DNA from 3 places in the Pseudomonas sp. DSP3-2-3 genome. Region 2 is predicted to be linked to each of the others. Evidence: riboswitches for the same ligand, from Rfam matches in the RefSeq annotation. Region 2 holds a riboswitch; each other region holds the start of a gene.

Region 1 (7,094 bases), on a different contig from region 2:
GCCGTCGCAGTGGTGGTGTTCGCGTCGACAGCCTGGACGATGTGTACTGGAGCAAGACGTTCATCGAGGCCAAGCGCGCCCTGGCGATGGAATCGCCAAATATCGCGCCGCAGACGACTGCAATGACCACGACTACGCTCAAGCGCCGCAAGTAATCACTACCGTGTTATGCAAAAACAGGCTATAAGCCTGTTTTGCGCATTTAGCGCCCTCGGCAAGCAGCCGCATCCAGCTCAGGTTGTTGTATCCATGTCGATTACGATACGCCTTGCGGTCATTACTCTTGCTGCCTTGCTCGGCGCTTGCGCCAGCGCGCCGCCGCCACCCTCCAAGCCCCGGATTGTTCAGCGTCCGGTGCTGATTGCTCCTCCTGAAAGTTTTTCCCCGGCTATCGAAGACGTGATGTTTCGCGCGCTCGGGCTGGTCGGCACGCCCTATCATTGGGGTGGCAACACGCCTGATTCCGGTTTTGATTGCAGCGGTTTGATCGGCTACGTCTATCGTGACGCGGCGGGCATTGCTCTGCCTCGGTCGACCCGCGACATGATCGGCATGCGCGCGCCGAATGTGGGTCGTGAACAGCTGCAGACTGGCGACCTGGTGTTCTTCGCCACCGGCGGTGGCTCGCAGGTCAGCCATGCGGGGATTTACGTCGGGGAAGGGCGTTTCGTGCATGCGCCAGCTACCGGCGGCACGGTCAAGCTGGACAGTCTGGACAAGCCGTATTGGCAGCGCGCTTACCTGAATGCCAAGCGCGTGATTCAGCCATCGAGTCTGGCGCGTAATCCGTAGGACACGAACCGAACCTGTGGGAGATTCTATGTTTGGGGGCAACCCACAGATGCCGAAGATGTGGTGTCTACACCGACGCCTTCCCGGATAGATCCGGTCCCACGAGATGACCGCGTTTCACTTGTGGGAGCGAGCTTGCTCGCGAAGACATTTGCCCGTTCAACATCTTTGCAAGCTTCCCGGACGCATTCGCAAGCAAGCTTGCTCCCACAAGTTTTGTACAGGCCGTTAACTTATTGTGCCTTCGCCGCAGTCACCCGCCAGATCTTGTTCCCCACGTCATCCGCCACCAGTAACCCACCCTGATGATCATTGACCACGCCGACCGGGCGACCCTGGGCTTTTTCGTCGGCATTCAGGAAACCGGTCAGCAGGTCAATCGGCGCGCCGCTTGGCTTGCCGCCGCTGAACGGCACGAACAGGACTTTGTAGCCGCTGTGTGGTTTGCGGTTCCAGGAGCCGTGCTGGCCGATGAACACGCCTTCATTGAACGGCGCCGGCAACGTCTTGCCATCGGCGAACACCAGGCCAAGTGACGCGGTATGCGGGCCGACCGCGTAATCAGGTGCGATGGCCTTGGCCACCAGCTCCGGATTCTGCGGAGTTACGCGCACGTCCACATGCTGGCCGTAATAGCTGAACGGCCAGCCATAGAACGCCCCGTCTTGCACCGAAGTGATGTAGTCCGGCACCAGATCGCTGCCGATTTCGTCACGCTCGTTGACCGCCGTCCAGAGTTTGCCGGTGGTGGGCTCCCAATCCATGCCGTTGGGGTTGCGCAGGCCTGAAGCAAAGATCCGATGCGAACCGCTGGCGGGGTCAACTTCCCAGATTGCCGCGCGACCTTCTTCAGCTGCCAGCCCGTTTTCCGCGACGTTGCTGTTGGAACCGACCGTCACATACAGCTTGCTGCCGTCCTTGCTGGCGATGACGTTTTTGGTCCAGTGGTGATTCAGCGTGCCGCCCGGAAGATCGACGACTTTGGTCGGCTGCGCGCTGATCGAGGTCTGGCCGTCCTGATACGGGAAACTGATCAGGCGGTCGGTGTCGGCGACATACAGCTTGTTGCCCACCAAGGTCATACCGAACGGCGAATTGAGGTTTTCCAGGAACACCGTGCGGGTTTCGGCAATGCCGTCGTGATCCTTGTCGCGCAGCAAGGTAATCCGATTGGGGCTGGGAACACCGGCCCCGGCGCGGCCCATGACTTTGCCCATGACCCAGCCGCGAATGCCTTTATTGTCATCAGGCTTTGGCGGCGAGTTGGTTTCCGCCACCAGCACGTCACCATTGGGCAGCACGTAAAGCCAGCGCGGGTGGTCCAGATGTTCGGCGAAAGCGGCGACCTGCGTGCCCTTGGCCGCGACGGGTTTGGCGTCTTTTTCCCAGCCCACCGCTGGCGCTATGTTGACGGTCGGAATCATCGTCTTGTTCGGTTCCGGCAACTTTGGTGACGGCCCGGTGCCGTCGGTGACTTGCAGGGTCGAAGATTCGCCGCAGGCCGCAAGGCCTCCGGCAACCAGTAGCAAAACCGCGAACTGTGGTCTGAGCTTGAACATGATCGATCTCCATAACGGGCAGTGTTCCAGTAAGAGATAGAGACGCCTGTGCTTTCGAGGTTCAACCTGTTGCTGAGTTGATTGACGCTCAATCCCCAACCCTCTAACCTGCGCCTTTTGTTTCAGGTGCTCAGGTCTACAGCGTTTAAAACTGCTGCGCTCGACAATACTGCGTTGGAAACAGACTCGAAATGCTCATTGAGGGAACCTCAACTCCGCTTTCTCGCCTGTTTCCGCCTTGTCTTGTCGTCGCTCGCTACGTTTTAAATCGCTGCAGCAAATGTTTGAGTGAAACAGGGAAACCGGTAAGGACGCTCATGGCGACCAATTCCGGTGCTGCCCCCGCAACGGTAGATGAGTCAACGCTGTGCCTGATGCCACTGGGTCTGCAAGGATTTGGGAAGGCGCACAGTAGGGGATTTCCCGCTCATGAGCCCGGAGACCGGCCTGATCCATTCAACAGCATCACGGCGGGCGATGCTCTGGGCATGACGAAAGTCGTGCTGCCAGTCATTTGCTATTGCCTGCCGTCTGCTTTCGCGTGCCCTCAAGCGGAGAGCTGAGATGAACGAATCCCCCGAACGTGACGAACGCCATCTGGCGCGCATGTTGCGCAAAAAAGCCGTGATGGACGAGCGCATCGCCAGTGCACCCAATGAATGCGGGCTGTTGCTGGTCCTGACCGGTAACGGTAAAGGCAAAAGCAGTTCTGCATTCGGCATGTTGGCCCGGGCCATGGGCCACGGCATGCAGTGCGGTGTCGTGCAGTTCATCAAGGGCAGCAACAGCACCGGCGAAGAGTTCTTCTTCCGACGTTTCCCAGAGCAGGTTCGCTATCACGTGATGGGCGAGGGCTACACCTGGGAAACCCAGGACCGCCAGCGTGATATCGCCGCCGCCGAAGCAGCGTGGGAAGTTTCCCTGGAAATGCTCCGTGATCCGGCCATCGGCATGGTGATCCTCGACGAACTGAACATCGCCCTCAAGCACGGTTATCTGGACATCGAGCGAGTGCTCAGCGACCTGCAAGCCCGGCCGCCGATGCAGCATGTGATTGTCACCGGCCGTGGCGCGAAACCGGAAATGATTGACATGGCCGACACCGTGTCGGAAATCACCGTGGTCAAACACGCATTCCAGTCCGGCATTCGAGCGCAAAAAGGCATCGAGTTGTGAGTGAACCGCGTCATTGTCCGGCGGTTCTGATCGCCGCACCGGCCTCCGGCCAAGGCAAAACCACCGTCACCGCCGCGCTGGCCCGTTTGCATCGCAATCAGGGTCGCAAGGTTCGCGTATTCAAATGCGGCCCGGATTTTCTCGACCCGATGATTCTTGAGCGCGCCAGCGGTGCGCCGGTTTATCAGCTCGATTTGTGGATGGTCGGCGCTGATGAAAGCCGCCGCCTGTTGTGGCAAGCGGCAGGTGAAGCCGACCTGATCCTGATCGAAGGCGTGATGGGCCTGTTCGATGGCACGCCGTCCAGCGCGGACCTGGCGCGTTATTTCGGCGTGCCGGTCCTCGGCGTGATCGACGGCACGGCCATGGCCCAGACCTTCGGCGCGCTGGCGCTGGGCCTGGCGCGTTATCAGCCGGACCTGCCGTTCGCCGGCGTTTTGGCCAACCGGGTCGGCACCGTGCGGCATGCGCAACTGCTCGAAGGCAGCCTCACCGAAGGTTTGCGCTGGTACGGCGCGTTGTCCCGGGAAACCGGCATCGAATTGCCAAGCCGGCATTTGGGGCTGGTGCAGGCCAGCGAGTTGAACGATCTTGATCTGCGTCTGGATGCCGCCGCCGCAGCACTGGCCAGCACCTGCGAAGTTGAACTGCCGCCTGCGGTGACCTTCGCTGCGCCGGACCTGGTACCCGCCGAGCCTTTACTGCAAGGCGTAACGATTGCCGTCGCCCATGACGAAGCGTTTGCGTTCACCTACGGCGCGAGCCTGGATCTGCTGCGTGCCATGGGTGCCGAACTGGTGTTCTTCTCGCCGATCCGCGATTCGGTGCTGCCGCCTGCCGACAGCCTGTATCTGCCCGGTGGTTATCCGGAACTGCACCACGTGGCGCTAAGCCAGAACACGTCGATGCTGAACGCGATTCGCCAGCATCATCAGGCGGGCAAGCCTTTGCTGGCCGAGTGTGGCGGCATGTTGTACCTGCTCGACGCCTTGACCGATGTCGACGGTCAGCGCGCCGAGTTGGTGGGTTTGCTCGCCGGTGAAGCGGTCATGCAAAAGCGTCTGGCGGCATTGGCGCTGCAAACAGTTGCGTTGCCGGAAGGCGAACTGCGCGGCCACACGTATCACCATTCGCTGACCAGCACCGAATTGCAGCCCATCGCCCGTGGCATCAGCCCCAACGGCGGGCGCGGCGCGGAGGCGGTCTATCGCGACGGGCGCATGACGGCGTCCTACGTCCACTTCTATTTCCCTTCCAATCCTCAAGCGGTTGCGGCGCTTTTCAAGCCATGAATGACCAAGCGTTCAGCACTGACGAACGAGCCGCAGTGTATCGAGCCATTGCCGAACGCCGCGACATGCGGCATTTCAGCGGCGGCACGGTTGCGCCGGAACTGCTGGCGCGGTTGCTCGGTGCGGCGCATCAGGCGCCCAGCGTCGGTTTGATGCAGCCGTGGCGGTTTATTCGCGTCACCGACCGGGCCTTGCGTTCGCAGATCAAGGCGCAGGTCGAGCAGGAACGGCTGCGCACCGCCGAAGCGATGGGTGAGCGCGCTGACGATTTCATGAAGCTCAAGGTCGAGGGCATCGACGATTGCGCGGAAGTGCTGGTCGCCGCGCTGATGGATGACCGCGAGAAACACATTTTTGGCCGCCGCACGCTGCCGGAAATGGACCTGGCCTCGTTGTCCTGCGCCATTCAGAACCTGTGGCTGGCGGCACGTGCCGAAGGGCTGGGCATGGGCTGGGTGTCGTTGTTCGAACCCCAGGCGCTGGCTGATCTGCTCAACATGCCGGCCGGTGCCAAGCCGCTGGCGGTCTTGTGTCTGGGACCGGTGAGCGAATTTTACCCGGCACCGATGCTGGTCATGGAAGGCTGGACGCAAGAACGTCCGCTCAGTGAAATGCTCTACGAGAATCAATGGGGAGTCAGTCAATGAGTGTGGCGCTGTTGAGCGTCGCCGGTGTGGCGCTGGATGCGTTGCTGGGCGAGCCGAAGCGGTCGCATCCGCTGGTGGCCTTTGGGCGCTTTGCCGATCGCATCGAGCGGCGCTTCAATTCTGGCGGACGCGGCTGGCGCAGCCATGGCGTCACCGCGTGGTTTCTCGCCGTGGTGCCATTGACGTTGCTGGCCACAATGTTGAGCTGGCTGCCTTATATAGGCTGGTTGGTGGAAATCCTTGCGCTGTACTGTGCGCTCGGCCTGCGCAGCCTTGGCGAGCACGTCGAGCCGGTGGCCCAAGCGTTGCGCGCCGACGATCTTGACGAAGCGCGGCGGCGGGTCGGCTATCTGGTCAGCCGCCAGACTTCGGAGCTGGATGCTACTGAAGTGGCCCGTGCGGCCACCGAATCTGTGCTGGAGAATGGCAGTGACGCAGTGTTTGCCGCACTGTTCTGGTTTGCTGTCGCCGGTGCGCCGGGCGTGGTGTTGTATCGATTGAGCAATACGCTGGATGCAATGTGGGGCTATCGCAACGAGCGCTTTGAGCGTTTCGGTTGGGCGGCCGCCAAAATCGATGATTTGCTTAACTACATTCCTGCGCGTCTGGTGGCTTTGACCTACGCGCTATTGGGCAAAACCCGACTCGCATTGCGCTGCTGGCGAACTCAGGGCCCGACCTGGGACAGCCCCAATGCCGGTCCGGTAATGGCGGCGGGCGCCGGCGCTCTGGGTGTCGAACTCGGCGGTGCGGCGATTTATCACGGCGAGCTGCATCAGCGTCCGCAGTTGGGCGAGGGCTTGCCCGCCGATGCGCAGTCCATTGATCGAGGCTGGCAACTGGTGCAGCGCGGTGTCTGGCTCTGGTTGCTGATTTTGTGTGTGGGAGCTGAATTCTATGCTTGAACACGGTGGACGACTGCGTGCTGCTGCGCGCGATTACGGCATTGCCGAAAGTGAGTGGCTGGATCTTTCCACGGGCATTGCGCCCTGGGCCTGGCCTATTCCGCCAATCGCCCCGCAAGCCTGGGCGCGACTGCCGGAAACCGACGACGGTCTGGAACGAGCCGCCTGCACTTACTACGGCGCTCCCGAGGTGTTGCCGGTGCCGGGTTCCCAGGCGGCGATTCAAGCCCTGCCGCGTTTGCGTGGCGCCGGTAAGGTCGGCGTGTTGTCGCCGTGTTATGCCGAACATGCCCAAGCCTGGCGCAGCGCCGGTTTTCTGGTCCGGGGAGTGCTGGAACACGAAGTCGATTATTTCCTCGACAGCCTCATCGTGCTGGTGGTGGTCAACCCCAATAATCCTACCGGCCTGAACCTGACGCCTGAGCAATTGCTCAAGTGGCATGCCCGGCTGGCGGAGCGGGGCGGCTGGCTGGTGGTGGATGAAGCCTTCATGGATAACACCCCGGGTTTGAGCCTGGCGGCCGAAACCTGGCGCACCGGGCTGATCGTGTTGCGCTCGTTCGGCAAGTTTTTTGGTCTGGCCGGGGCACGGCTGGGTTTTGTGCTGGCTGAGCCGCATCTGCTCAAGTTGCTGGCCAAAGATATCGGACCCTGGGCAGTCAGCGGCCCGACCCGGGAACTTGGTACGGTTTGCCTGAGAGATACAGACGGTCATCACCAGCA
Region 2 (7,094 bases):
ATGGGTCTTGCGCACCAGCTTGAGGATGTCGCGCTGCAGCTCAAGGGCGCGGCGCGGGTCGAGCAGCTGGGCGTCGTAGTATTCGTCGGCGAGCAATTCAAGGTCACGCAACGGCCCGTATGTCTCGGCGCGGGTCAGTGGCGGCATCAAGTGATCGATAATGACCGCCTGGGTGCGCCGCTTAGCCTGCGCGCCCTCGCCCGGATCGTTGACGATAAACGGATAGATATTCGGCATCGCGCCCAGCGCCACATCTGGCCAGCAACTTTCGGACAAACCAACGCCTTTGCCCGGCAACCACTCCAGATTGCCGTGTTTGCCCACATGAATCAGCGCATTAGCGCCATAGACGTTGCGCAACCAGAAGTAGAACGCCAGGTAGCCATGGGGCGGCACCAGGTCCGGGTCGTGATAGACCGCGCTATGGTCCACCTGATAACCCCGGGCTGGCTGGATGCCGATGAAGGTCAGGCCGAAGCGCAACCCGGCTATCATCATCCGCCCGGCGCGGAACATCGGATCAGCGTCCGGCGCACCCCAGCGGGCGTTGACCGCCTCCCGATTGGCCACTGGCATTGCATTGAAGGCGGCAAGGTATTCATCCAGCGCCATGCTTTGCTGGCACGGGCGTAAATCCAGACTGTCCAGATCATTGGTGACCCCGCCAAGCAGTTGCTGGATCAACGCAGTGCCGGACTCAGGCAGGGGCGAAAGTGGATAACCTTCACCCTGCATGGCGCGCAGAATGTTCAGCGCCGCCGCTGGAGTATCGAGGCCTACGCCGTTGCCAATGCGCCCGTCACGGGTCGGGTAATTGGCCAGGATCAAGGCAACGCGTTTGTCGGCGTTGGGCAAGCGCGCCAGCAGAATCCAGCGCCGCGCCAGTTCGGCGACAAAGTCCATCCGTTCCGGTTGAGCGCGGTAGCAGACCACGTCCGACTGGCTGCGCTCACTGTGCCAGGCCAGATCCTTGAAGCTGATCGGCCGACTGATGATTCGTCCATCCAGTTCCGGCAAGGCAATGTGCATCGCCAGATCCCGGGCACCCAGGCCTTGTTCGCTCGCGCGCCAGCCAGGTTCGTTGTCCTGCGCGCAGATCGCCTGAATAACCGGGATATTGCGGCGAAACGGCCTTAGGTGCGGCGCTTCCGGACTGGACTGGGCAAAGCCGGTGGTATTGAGGATCAACTCAGCCTCAACCTCATCCAGCCAGTCTTCCACCAGTGTTATACAGCCCGCTTCTTTAAGACTGGCCACCGCAATCGGCAGCGGATTCAAACCCTGCGCCTGCAAGCGCAGACAAAACTCATCAATAAAGGCGGTATTGGCCGCCTGCAGATGGGAGCGATAAAACAGCAACGCCACAACCGGTTGCCCAGCTTGCCAGTCGGCCTGCCAATCATTGAGTTCAGCACGGGGCTTGTTCGGGTGATAGATCGTCGTGCGCGGCAAGGGCTGTGGTTCGGACCACGAGTAATCGCGCCCCAGCCAGCCGCTCGCCAGACAGCGATAGAGTTCCTGGGCGTTGTGCATGCCGCCCTGACGCAAGAACTGCCAAAGACGCTGGCAGTCCTCGGCGGCGACAGTGCTCAGATCGGTCAGCTCCGGGTCCGCGTTGTCGCAACCCGGCACCAGAATGACCTGCACCCCTCGCCCGGCCAGCTCGATCAGCCGCTCGACGCCGTAGCGCCAGTAGCCGATGCCGCCATGCAAGGAAATGAGGATGACTTTCGCGTGGCGCAGCACTTGGTCGACATAAAGGTCAACCGAGGCGTGATTCTGCACCTGCATCGGATTGGCCAGACGCAGGCTCGGGTAGTCGTCGGGTAACTGCTGCGCAGCTTCGGCGAGCAAGGCCAGGCTTGAGTCGCCGCTACAGAGAATCACCAGCTCGGCGGGGGTTTGGCCCAGGTCGGCGATGCTGTCGTCCGGCACGAAACCACCGGGCTGGGTTCTCAGTAGGTGCATGGGTCAGCCAGCAACCGCAGCACGCAGTTGTGCTTCAAGTACCGCTGCGTCCAGTTTCTGGCCAATCAACACCAGGTTGGTTGCGCGCTCTTCGTCAACGCCCCAGGCGCGGTCGAAATGCTTGTCGAAGCGCGTGCCGACGCCTTGAATCAGCAAGCGCATTGGCTTGCCGGGAATGGCCGCAAACCCCTTGACGCGCAAGACGCCATGTTCGACAACCAGCCGAGTCAGCGCATCGAGCAGCGCACTTTCATCGGCCTGTGGCAGCTTGATCGAAATCGAGTCGAAAGCGTCATGATCATGATCGTCATGATCGTCGCCTTCGTGGTGATCGTGGTGAGTTTTCCGGGCGTCGATATGCAGTTCCGATTCAGCCCCCAGACCCAGCAATACGCTGATTGGCAACCGGCCGCTGCTGGCTTCGATGACCTTGACCGCCGGCGGCAACTCTTCGGACACCTCGGCACGCACGGCAGCCAGACCTGCGGCGTCGATCATGTCGGCTTTGTTGAGGATGACGAGGTCGGCACTGGCCAGTTGGTCGGCAAACAACTCGTGCAGTGGCGATTCGTGGTCCAGATTCGGATCAAGCTTGCGCTGGGCATCGACCTGATCAGGAAATGCCGCGAAGGTGCCAGCCAGCACTGCCGGGCTGTCGACCACGGTAATCACGGCATCCACGGTGCAGGCGTTGCGGATTTCCGGCCATTGGAAGGCTTGTACCAGTGGCTTGGGCAATGCCAGGCCGGAGGTTTCGATGAGGATGTGATCAAGATCGCCACGACGCGCCACCAGTTCGCGCATCACAGGGAAGAATTCTTCCTGGACGGTGCAGCACAAGCAACCGTTGGCCAGCTCGTAAACCCTGCCGTTGGCTTCTTCTTCGGTGCAGCCGATGGTGCATTGCTTGAGGATTTCGCCATCGATGCCCAGCTCGCCGAATTCGTTGACGATTACCGCGATGCGGCGGCCTTCGGCGTTGTCGAGCATATGGCGCAACAGCGTGGTTTTACCCGAGCCCAAAAAGCCGGTAACGATGGTGACGGGAAGTTTGGCCAGTGTTTTCATCAGGTGCCCTTTGGCAAAGCGGCGGGCAAACAGGACGAAAATCCGGTGATCAGCCACAGGACTGGATTCGCCACCGGATCACCCCGCCCGGTTGTAGTGAGAATTTGCAGGGCAAGATGCCCAGGTCGAGGCAGGTCTCCTGGCTTGCGGTTACGGGTGAACTTCCACCTGCAATTCATGGCGCCTTCCCGCTTGTCGCAGTGGCTGTGCAATGAACCTGACCGCTTACAGTTGCGGGGGCAGCCGCGGCATTGACCGCGTTCCCATCTTAGCTGTGCGCTTTCCGGCTGCAGGGCAGCGGGTGCAGGGCACAGAACCTCGAACCGGCAAGGCTACGCAGTGACCATCGACAGGTCAATCACCAGCCAGCGCCCGACGCGAACTGATTGACGTTCAGCGCCAGCCCATGCTCTCCTGTACGCCTTGTTCGGGTGCCCTTCACAGGGTGAAACGGGAAACCGGTGCGTTCAGGCCTCATGGCTTGTGCAAGTCCGGCGCTGCCCCCGCAACGGTAAGCGAGTGAAGAGTCAGATCCACTGTGGCCGGCAACGGCATGGGAAGGCGGCTTTTTCAGGTTGAGCAATCAGCCCCTCGCAAGCCCGGAGACCGGCCCGACATGAAACTTCTGACAAACCCGCGGTGGGCGGGCGCTGTTGATCTCTGCTGACGCCTGTCAGCGGAGTTCCCGTGCGTTCCCCTCACCTTGCCGACATCCAAGAGGGAAGCGCCATGTCGATCAGTACAACCAGTCATTCCGCCAGTACGACCACTGCCACCCAGACTCAACGCCTGACCGCCGCGCTCAGCGCTGCCATTCTCGGCGCGTGCCTGGTGTACTTTGCCGGTTTCTCGCACATCGACGCCGTGCACAATGCCGCGCATGACACCCGCCACAGCTCTGCCTTTCCTTGCCATTGAGACTGATGCCATGTTCAAGCGAATTGCTCAAACGGCGGGTTTCACCGGCCTGATTGCCGCGCTGTTTCTGACCCTGCTGCAAAGCTTCTGGGTCGTGCCGCTGATTCTGCAAGCCGAAACCTACGAGAACGCTCCGACCGAACAGGTTCACGAGCACGCCGAAAACGCCCCGACCGGTCATGTGCACAACGAAGAAGCCTGGTCTCCGCAGGATGGCTGGCAGCGCATTCTGTCCACTACCGGTGGCAATCTGGTAGTCGCGGTAGGCTTCGCGCTGATGCTGGCCGGCCTTTATACCTTGCGTGCTCCGGGCAAAACCTCCCAAGGCGTACTGTGGGGATTGGCCGGTTTTGCGGTGTTCACCCTCGCGCCGACCCTTGGCCTGCCGCCAGAACTGCCGGGCACTGCTGCAGCGGACCTGACCCAACGGCAAATCTGGTGGATCGGCACCGCAGCGTCCACCGCCGTCGCGCTCGCCTTGATCGTGTTTGGCAAGAACTGGCTGCTTAAAGTGTTGGGCGTGGCGATTCTGGTCGTGCCGCATATCATCGGCGCGCCACAACCGCCCGTGCATGAAAGCCTGGCGCCTGAGGCACTTGAGTCGCAATTCAAGATCGCCTCGCTGCTGACCAACGCGCTGTTCTGGATTGCCATGGGCGTGATCAGCGCCTGGCTGTTCCGCCGTAACAACACCGACCTTGATCAAGCCTGATCAATTGCGGCCGACGCTGGTGGCCGGGCTCGGCTGCCAACGCGGATGTTCCGCTGGCGTAATGCTTGAGTTAATCGAACACAGCCTTCGCGGTCATGACCTTGAGTTGCAAGACCTCAGCGCCCTCGCCTCCATCGACCTGAAAAGCGACGAGCCTGGGTTGCTGGAGCTGGCTCTGCGGCTTCGCTTACCGCTGACAGTCTTCAGCGCACAACAACTCAACGCCTATGAAGCGCAATTGACGCATCGTTCGTTGACCACCTTCGAGCACACCGGCTGTTATGGGGTTGCGGAGAGCGCAGCATTAGCGTTGGCCAACCGATCAGGTCCTGCACGCTTGCTTATCCCACGGGTCAATAATCGGCAGGCAACATTTGCCTTGGCCAGCACCCTGCTCGATAGCCGATAATCCCGCCTCTCACGCCGCTTTCACTCAAGAATCTGGAGTTTCCATGACCGTTTTTTTCATCGGCGCAGGCCCTGGCGATCCGGAGTTGATCACGGTCAAGGGGCAACGTCTGATCCGTAGTTGTCCGGTGATCATCTATGCGGGATCGCTGGTGCCAACGGCGGTGCTGGACGGTCATAACGCCGTGCAGATCAGCAATAGTGCCGAATTGCATCTCGAACAGATCATCGCCTTGATGAAATCCGCTCATGAACAGGGCCAGGATGTCGCTCGCGTGCATTCAGGCGACCCAAGCCTGTATGGCGCCATTGGCGAGCAGATCCGTCATTTACGCGAATCGAACATTCCGTTCGAGATCATTCCCGGCGTTACCGCCACCGCTGCGTGCGCCGCCCTGCTAGGCGCTGAGCTGACGCTGCCGGACATCTCGCAGAGCGTGATTCTCACCCGTTTCGCCGACAAGACCACGATGCCGCCCGGCGAAGAGCTGGCGAGCCTGGCGCAGCATCGCGCCACCATGGCGATTCACTTGGGGGTCAACAATCTGCACAAGATCGTTGCCGAACTGCTGCCCCATTACGGCAGTGACTGCCCGATTGCCGTGGTGCATCGCGCCAGCTGGCCGGATCAGGACTGGGCCCTGGGCACGCTGGCGGACATCGAGGACAAGGTGCGTGTTAAAGGCTTTCGGCGTACGGCGCTGATTCTGGTGGGACGCGTTCTGGCGGACGATAGCTTTGGGGAGTCGTCGCTGTATCGTGCGGGACATGCGCATTTGTTCAGGCCGTGAAACGGCAGCCACAAAAAACCCCGAACGCGTCGGGGTTTTGTGGGTATTGAAAACCGCTTAGTAGTAAGCGTTCTCTTTCTGGGTGTGGTCGGTGACATCACGCACACCGCTCAGCTCGGGAATACGTTCGAGCAAGGTGCGCTCGATGCCTTCCTTGAGCGTCACATCGGCCTGACCGCAACCCTGGCAACCGCCACCGAATTGCAGCACAGCGATGTTCTTGTCTTCTTCTTCGACGACGTCGATCAGTGTCACCTGGCCGCCGTGGCTGGCAAGACCGGGATTGATCTCGGTTTGCAGGTAATAGCTGATGCGCTCGTTGATCGGGCTGTCGGCATTGACCATGGGTACTTTGGCGTTTGGCGCCTTGATGGTCAGCTGGCCGCCCATGCGGTCTGTGGCGTAATCGACGACGGCATCGTCGAGAAACGCTTCGCTGAAGTTATCGATCCAGGCCGTGAAGCTTTTCAGGCCAATGGCCTTGTCTTCCGGTTTCTCTTCGCCCGGCTTGCAATAAGCAATGCAGGTCTCAGCGTATTGGGTGCCAGGTTGGGTAATAAACACGCGGATGCCGATGCCCGGGGTGTTCTGCTTTTCGAGCAGATCGGCCAGATAGTCGTGGGCAGCATCGGTAATAATGATAGCGGTCATGAAAATTCCTCGCAGACGTGCCGGCAGTTTACGCCAATCGGCGGCGTCATACAAAGTCCTAGTGTTTTTGTCGGAAAAGAGCAGGTCGGGGAAGAGCCGGTCGCAAATGCGCCGGCCAGGAAAGAGCCAATCAGGAAAGAACTTGCGCGGCGTCAGCGCTGCGGCGCTTGTCCAGCCAGCCTTTCATACGGCGATACAGGCCTTTTTCCAGCCATTCATAACTGCCCCACGCGCCCAAACCGATGACGGGCACGCATACCGCGAACACCAGATACGGATTCAGGGCGAAATGCTCGGCCGCCAGCCAGCCGGCATACAGCACCAACACATGCAGCAGATACACCGAATACGAGCAATCTCCGAGAACCTTGAGCAGCCGGTTACCCCGGAAACATGGCTCCAGGGAAATGCACGACAAAACAATCAACGCGCTGGGCACGCCCCAATTAAGCAAGCGCTCCGCTGGAGTCAGGTGGTAGATCGCGACCAGAGCGGCGGCGATGCCGAGCAGTGGCAACCAGACCCCTTCTTTGATCCAGCCCTTGCGATAGATGATCCCGATGCCGATACCCAGCAGA
Region 3 (7,094 bases), on a different contig from region 2:
CCGGCGGTGGTCGCGGCCATTGGGATGTTCTCCGGCTATTGCGGCACGCTGATGACACCCATGGCGGCCAACTACAACATAGTCCCGGCGGCGTTGCTGGAGTTGCCGGACAAATACGCCGTCATCAAGGCGCAGATCCCCACGGCGCTGCCGATGCTGGTCGCCAACATCGTGCTGTTGTACTTCCTGATGTAGCCTTCGAGAGCCATCAGTGAACACATAGCGCCCGCGACTTTCGCGGGCGTTGTGATTGTGCGTAGGATGGCCGCCGGTTTATGGAGATGGGTCATCGATGGAAATTGTTCCTGCCGCACAGCAAGACGTCGCCGCTGTGCTGGAGTTCGTGTTGCGCGCCCGCGCGGAAATCTTCCCGAAGCTTGCCGCTGCTGGCATGCCGGCGGATCTGGCGAGTTTTGCCCGGGTCTATATCGACGACGGCGGCGGCAAGTTCCTGATCGCCCGGCGCGAAGGGGAAATCGTCGCGGCCATCGGTTACCTGCCTTACGACGGGCGATTCACCCAGCTGGACTACGGCCACAAGCGCGTGGTGGAAATTGTCCGGCTGTTCGTCATCCCCGAATTTCGCCGCTCAGGGCTGGCGACCCGGATCTTTCTGGAACTGAAGGAACATGCGCGGCGGCAGGGCGTTGAGGTGCTGTATCTGCACACCCATCCGTTCTTGCCGGGAGCGGTCGGCTTCTGGCAGCGCCAGGGCTTTCATGTCGTTGATGTCGAGACCGATCCGGTTTGGCAGACGACGCATATGGAGTGCGGGCTGAAAACCTGATTCCTGTAGAGCGATCTTAGGTGTGTTTGCTGAAACCGGTGGGAGAGGACTTGTCCTCGATGCGATAGAACTGACGCCACGAAAATCCAGACGGGTCGCTGGCCGTACCGACGCCTTCGGGGACAAGTCCGCTCCCACGTGATCTATGTGTTTTGCGGCTGCGTGTTTTATGAGCGAAAGCGCAAAATCCGCGCACCGTCGTGGGGATCGGTCAGGTAGTGGGCTTCAACGCCAAAGGTGGTGCGCAGCCGCTCGCACGTCAGCACCTGCGCCGGATCGCCGATGGCGATCAGCTCGCCTTTGTCCATCACCGCCAGCCGATCACAGGCCAGGGCCTGATTGAGGTCGTGCAGCGCAATCAGCGTGGTCACCGGCAGCGATCTGACCAGACCCAGAATGCTCAGCTGATGCTGGATGTCCAGGTGGTTGGTGGGTTCGTCCAGCAGCAGGATTTGCGGGCGTTGGGCCAGAGCGCGAGCGATGTGCACGCGCTGGCGTTCGCCGCCGGACAGGCTGTGCCAGGCACGCTTGCGCTTGTCGGCCATGTCCACATCGACCAGCGCTTGCTGAACGATTTCATCGTCGGCCGCGGACCATGGCGTCAGCGCCGAAAGCCAGGGCGTGCGCCCCAGTTCCACGGCGTCCAGCACACTGATGGCGTCCGAGGTCTCGGCCTGTTGCTCGACCACGGCAATCATCTGTGCGATATCCCGGCGCGTCATGTCGGTCAGCGCCTCACCGTCGAGCTGAATCCGCCCGCTGTCGGGTGGCCGGATTCCAGACAGCAATTTGAGCAGGCTGGATTTGCCGGAGCCGTTCGGACCGATCAAGCCCAGGGTTTCCCCGCGTTGCAGATCCAGGCTGACGCCTTTGACGATCAGGTGGCCTTTGACTGACCAGCTCAGGTCAGAGCAAGCCATCACAGTCGTCTGAAGCGCAGGCATTTGCAGGCTATTCATCGGCCACCCTTGGCTTTGATCAGGATTACGGCGAATACCGGTGCGCCGATCAGCGCGGTGATCACGCCGACCGGCAGCACCTGGCCCTTGATGACGGTGCGCGACAGCACGTCGGCGGCGATCAGGAACAGGGCGCCACTCAATGCGCTGAGCGGGATCAGCCGCCCGTGGCGCACGCCGACCAACAGGCGCGCAGCGTGCGGGACCACCAGACCGACGAAGCCGATCGAACCCACCAGTGACACCATCACCGCCGTGACCAGTGCAACCGTGGCGATCAGCACCACTTGAACACGTCGCACCGGGATGCCAAGCGCGGCGGCCGAATCGCTGCCGAACATGAACGCATCCAGCGCGCGGCGATGCCACAGGCAAATCGCCAGTCCGATCAACACCACCGGCACAGCCAATGTCACCGACTGCCAGCGCACCCCGCTGAGGTTGCCCAATAACCAGAACATGATGCCTCGCGCCTGTTCGGAGCTGGCCGACTTGGTAATCAGGAACGAAGTCAGGGCGTTGAACAGCTGCGAACCGGCGATGCCTGCCAGAATGATTTGCCCGCTGCCACTGACCGCCCCGGTGCTGCGCGCCAGCAAGGCGACCAGGGCAAACGCTGCAATCGCGCCCGCGAAGGCGCCCATCGACAGCGAGATGGCGCCGGCGCCGAGGCCGATGATCGACACCAGTACCGCGCCGGTCGAAGCTCCGGCAGAAATCCCCAGCAGGTACGGATCGGCCAGCGGATTGCGCAGCAGTGATTGCAACACCACCCCGGAAATCGCCAGCCCGGCGCCGCATGCGGCGGCCACCAGCGCGCGGGTCAGGCGGTAGTTCCAGACGATACCTTCATCGATAGGATCCAGGACAAAACCGGCGCCCCACACCTTGTTGGCCAGCACCTGAAACACCAGCGACAGGCTGATCGGCGTCTCACCAATGGCGATGCCGGCCAGTATCGCGGCCAACAACACCGGGATCACCCACGCTGCATGCAGACAAACCCTGCGCAGAACCTGACCGCCGGTTACTGCTCTCATTTTCCCGGATCAACCTGATCGATGGCGCCGGCCAGCTCGTTGATGCCGTCGAACATGCGCACCGAGGCCTGCATGGCGTCGGCGTCGAGGATCACGATGCGGTTGTGCTTCACGGCATCCATGTTTTTCGTCACCGGATCGGACTTGAGGAATTCCAGCTTTTTCTGGAAGTCGTCAGCGGGGAAGCGGCGGCGATCCATGCGCGCAATGACCAGCACTGTCGGGTTGGCCTTGGCGATGGTTTCCCAGCCGACGGTTGGCCATTCTTCATCGGACTCAATCACGTTGCGCAGGCCGAGGGTGTTCATCATGAAATCCGGAACGCCTTTGCGCCCTGCAACATAAGGGTCGATGTGCAGGTCGGCGCTGGAAAACCAGAACAGCGCCGAAGCATCGGTCAAGTGCTTGGCCTTGACGCTGGCCTGAGCCTTGGTCAGACCGGCACGCAGCTGGGCGCTCAATTCATCGCCACGGTCCTGCACGTCGAAGATCTGCGCCAGTTGCGTCACGGTCTTGAATACGGTTTCCACTGAGAACGGCTTGAGACGCGTGCCATCGGCGCCGACCAGGTTGTCTTTGCCTTCGCAGTCCGACGGCATGATGTAGGTCGGGATATTCAGTTCGCTGAACTGCTCACGTGTGCCGACCGCGCCTTGCGGGCCGACCATCCACTCAAACTGCACCGGCACCAGGTCAGGTCGTTTGCCGATGACCGATTCGAAGCTCGGTTCGTTATCGGCCAGACGCGGAATCCGGTCGTTCTGGGCCTTGAACTGGGGCAGCACATCGTTGAACCACAGCGAAGTGCCGACCACTTTGTCGGCCAGTCCGAGTGAATAGAGGATTTCAGTGCCGGCCTGGCCGATGGTGACTGTTTTGCCGGGTGCCTGTTTGAAGGTCAGCGGCATGCCGCAGTTTTCGACGGTCAGCGGGTAGTGCGTCGGGCCGGCGGCCAGTGCCAGTGCAGAACATCCAAGGCTGGCAAACAGTACGGCAAGGCGAGGCAAAGGCATAAAAGGCTATCTCCATTCGAACGGAATGTCCGGACGGCGGTGTAAGGGCAGGAAACACATCAGCCACCGCTGCCGACTGCGGCGTGGCCGGTCGAGCAGGGTCTGGCAGCAACGGCGATGAACCGATTCTGACGGATGTCCTCCCGGGACACCCCGCCGGTGGGTCAATTGCCAGGGCGCACGCTCGTACGACCCTGATGTCGGCAGGTCTCCTGACTGACGCGTCATCGCCATGCTCCGGCCTTCCCGGATTTATCCAGTGGCATCGATGGAGCGGCTCAGCGTCTACAGTTGCGGGGGCAGTTCCGGTTGATGACCTGAGGCCATCACGGATTCCCTATTAATCCCGTTTGGGAACCGACGGGCGGCATGGTAATGGATATCAACCGCGACGGGGAAGTTTTCCCGGCGGTCGATTCGCTGGCCTGGAGATTGCTCGCAGATCACCCGTTGGTGAACCTAATCGGCCGGCGGCCGGTCGATACATGCACGCTGGCTGAGTGCTCCGGTGACAAATCGGCGATGATGATGCCCGGCACGTATTATTTCTGGAGATTTCCCCCTGTGATATCGACTCAACGCACGGCCTGGCTCAAAGCCTGGGGTGCACATGCTTTTACCGCCACCGGTGTGGTCATTGCCTTCATGGCAACCATCGCGCTGTTCGAAGACCAGCCCAAGGCGTGCCTGCTTTGGCTGGGGCTGGCGCTGGTGGTAGATGGAGTCGATGGCTCCCTGGCGCGCAAATTCAATGTTCAGTCAGTGTTGCCGGGCTTTGATGGTTCAGTGCTCGATCTGGTCATTGATTACCTGACCTACGTGTTCATTCCGGCGCTGTTCATCTATCGCTACATCGATTTGCCGGATCACACCATGTTGCTCAGCACTGCGGTGATTCTGGTGTCCTCGCTGTTTTGCTTCTGCAACCTGGAAATGAAGAGCAAGGATAATTATTTTCAGGGCTTTCCCGCCGCCTGGAACGTGGTTGCGCTGTGCGTCTACATCATCTCGCCAGCCTCCTGGGTGACGTTGCTGACCGTCTTCGGCCTGGCCTTGCTGACCCTGACGCGCATGAAATTCCTCCACCCATTTCGCGTCCGCCGCCTGATGCCGCTGAACATCACCGTCACCACGATCTGGCTGGTGTGCAGCGCCTTGCTGGTAATCGACCACCCGGCGCAAAGCCCGACAGTCATGATCGTCTGGTCCGCAATGTCCGCCTACTTCCTGGGGATTTGCCTGTGGCGCACTTCGCTGGAGTGGTTGGGCAAGTTGCGCGGCTGAGGCGAATGCCGGCCTGTGCAGGCTGTGTGCGAATTCATCCGGGAAGAGGGCGGCGGGATCGACAGACGTTCGCCTGGCACACCGCTTCGCGGCCGTCGTAACCTCCGAACGCTCCCACAGGTTACACACCAGTCATCCAATAATCCGAACTCCCGCCACGCTGCCGCTTCCAAATCATGTCACTCCCCATTGATCTGATTCTGTGAGGGCATCATGAGCATACGACCTGTCGACACCCAAGCTGCGCAATCCCCGGGGCCGAACCCCAATCCGATGGAATCCGACGACGAGGCGCGCCCGGACGATGATGTGCGCAACGCCGAGGACAATGAGGTGGAGCCGGATGATCCGGACATCGCGGGCGACGATGGCTCTGGCGTGCCGAGCTAAAACACGTGGTAGTCAGCCACGATAATCAGGCGTCGCCCATTTACGTGGGCTGCGCTGGCTGGAGTCTGCCTCGCGAGCATTGGTCGGCATTTGACCAACAAGGCTCGCATTTGCAGCGTTATGCCTTGCGGCTGCCAGCGGTTGAAATCAATAGCTCGTTCTACCGTCCTCATCGTCATCAAACCTACGTGCGCTGGGCTGAATCGGTTCCCGCAGGCTTTCGCTTTGCAGTGAAGGTACCCAAGCTGATCACTCACGAACGGCGCTTGCTGGAATGCAATGCAGCGCTGGACGAGTTCATGGCGCAGTGCAGCGGGCTTGGCGAAAAACTCGGTTGCCTGCTGGTTCAGTTGCCGCCGTCCCTGGCTTATGAATCTCAGCCTGCGCAGGTTTTCTTTCAGGCGTTGCGGGAGCGTTTTTCCGACGATGTCGTGCTTGAGCCCCGCCACGAGAGCTGGCTGAACGCCGAAAATCTACTGATGGAACATCGAATTGGCCGGGTCGCGGCTGATCCATCGCCGATCCCCGGCGGCACGCTTCCCGCAGGCTGGCCGGGCGTTCGCTACTGGCGCCTGCACGGTTCGCCACGCATCTACCACAGCACGTACGAACAATCCCGGCTGGAAATACTGGCCAAGGATTTGCTGGCATCCGGGCAAAAAAACATCCCCAACTGGTGCATTTTCGATAACACCGCCAGTGGTTTTGCCGTGGGTAATGCGCTGGAGTTGCAGCGGCTGTTGTCCCGCTGATCTTGCCCGGACGTTGTTTCCGGGAGTCGCACGTTTTAGTCTCTGGTCACTTCTCAAAACAACACGGGAGCCACCATGAGCTGGTCAGCCAGGCAGTATTCAATTTTCGAGCAACAGCGCACGCGGCCGGTCCTTGATCTGGTGGCGGCGATCCCGACGCAGAACGTACAGACAGCGGTGGATCTGGGCTGCGGCCCCGGTAATTCGACAGAAGTGCTTGCCGAACGTTATCCCGATGCGCGAGTAACCGGCCTGGACAGTTCGGAAAACATGCTGATCGACGCGCGCCAGCGGTTGCCAGCCTTGAGCTTCGAGTTGGCCGACCTCGCTGCCTGGAATCCCGCACAACCACTGGATGTGATTCTCGCCAACGCTTCGCTGCAATGGGTGGCGGATCACGCCGCGCTGTATCCACGGCTGGTTAGCAAGCTCACACCCGGTGGCAGCCTGGCGGTACAAACTCCCGATAACTTGCAGGAACCGGCCCACCGTCTGGCCCGTGAAGTGGCAGCGGACGGGCCGTGGGCGAGCAAGATTGCTGCGGTGAAACATCCTGATCGCCACGACGCGAGTTTTTATTACTCACTGCTCAAGGGCCATTGCAGTTCAGTGGACGTGTGGCGCACCACCTATTTTCATCCGCTGGAAGGTGGGCATGCGGCGGTGGTCGAGTGGTTCAAGGGTTCGGCATTGCGGCCTTATCTTGAGCCCCTGGATGAGACGCTGAAGCTCGCGTTCCTCGAACGTTATCTCGCCGCGATCAGCGAGGCTTATCCGGCCCTTGAAGACGGAACTGTGCTGTTGCCGTTTCCACGGTTATTTGTGGTGGCAACGCGTTAAGCGATCAAGCTGTTCGACGAGCGGAGAAT

Evidence for each region. Region 2 has a riboswitch for cobalamin ahead of cobW (cobalamin biosynthesis protein CobW). Riboswitches for the same ligand answer to the same signal wherever they lie in the genome.
Region 1: linked by a shared signal. The riboswitch ahead of cobO (cob(I)yrinic acid a,c-diamide adenosyltransferase) and the one ahead of cobW (cobalamin biosynthesis protein CobW) in region 2 are both predicted to bind cobalamin.
Region 3: linked by a shared signal. The riboswitch ahead of ACP7E4_RS13035 (ABC transporter substrate-binding protein) and the one ahead of cobW (cobalamin biosynthesis protein CobW) in region 2 are both predicted to bind cobalamin.

What each region holds. Positions count from the first base shown of each region.
Region 1 is NZ_JAFCXH010000002.1:150,551-157,644, forward strand. Features, by position in the region: gene ACP7E4_RS03510 (C40 family peptidase) at 1-155, shown strand, start outside; gene ACP7E4_RS03515 (C40 family peptidase) at 250-792, shown strand; gene ACP7E4_RS03520 (PQQ-dependent sugar dehydrogenase) at 1,026-2,351, opposite strand; cobalamin riboswitch at 2,593-2,816, shown strand; gene cobO (cob(I)yrinic acid a,c-diamide adenosyltransferase) at 2,916-3,527, shown strand; gene ACP7E4_RS03530 (cobyrinate a,c-diamide synthase) at 3,524-4,819, shown strand; gene bluB (5,6-dimethylbenzimidazole synthase) at 4,816-5,466, shown strand; gene cbiB (adenosylcobinamide-phosphate synthase CbiB) at 5,463-6,371, shown strand; gene cobD (threonine-phosphate decarboxylase CobD) at 6,364-7,094, shown strand, end outside.
Region 2 is NZ_JAFCXH010000001.1:165,709-172,802, forward strand. Features, by position in the region: gene cobN (cobaltochelatase subunit CobN) at 1-1,968, opposite strand, end outside; gene cobW (cobalamin biosynthesis protein CobW) at 1,972-3,036, opposite strand; cobalamin riboswitch at 3,149-3,372, opposite strand; cobalamin riboswitch at 3,449-3,665, shown strand; gene ACP7E4_RS00755 (CbtB domain-containing protein) at 3,766-3,954, shown strand; gene ACP7E4_RS00760 (CbtA family protein) at 3,965-4,666, shown strand; gene ACP7E4_RS00765 (cobalamin biosynthesis protein) at 4,656-5,075, shown strand; gene cobM (precorrin-4 C(11)-methyltransferase) at 5,119-5,865, shown strand; gene nfuA (Fe-S biogenesis protein NfuA) at 5,923-6,516, opposite strand; gene ACP7E4_RS00780 (acyltransferase family protein) at 6,647-7,094, opposite strand, start outside.
Region 3 is NZ_JAFCXH010000009.1:157,051-164,144, forward strand. Features, by position in the region: gene ACP7E4_RS13015 (DUF979 domain-containing protein) at 1-195, shown strand, start outside; gene ACP7E4_RS13020 (GNAT family N-acetyltransferase) at 293-787, shown strand; gene ACP7E4_RS13025 (ABC transporter ATP-binding protein) at 955-1,746, opposite strand; gene ACP7E4_RS13030 (FecCD family ABC transporter permease) at 1,743-2,786, opposite strand; gene ACP7E4_RS13035 (ABC transporter substrate-binding protein) at 2,783-3,799, opposite strand; cobalamin riboswitch at 3,985-4,176, opposite strand; gene pcsA (phosphatidylcholine synthase) at 4,364-5,083, shown strand; gene ACP7E4_RS13045 (hypothetical protein) at 5,297-5,473, shown strand; gene ACP7E4_RS13050 (DUF72 domain-containing protein) at 5,479-6,225, shown strand; gene tam (trans-aconitate 2-methyltransferase) at 6,301-7,065, shown strand.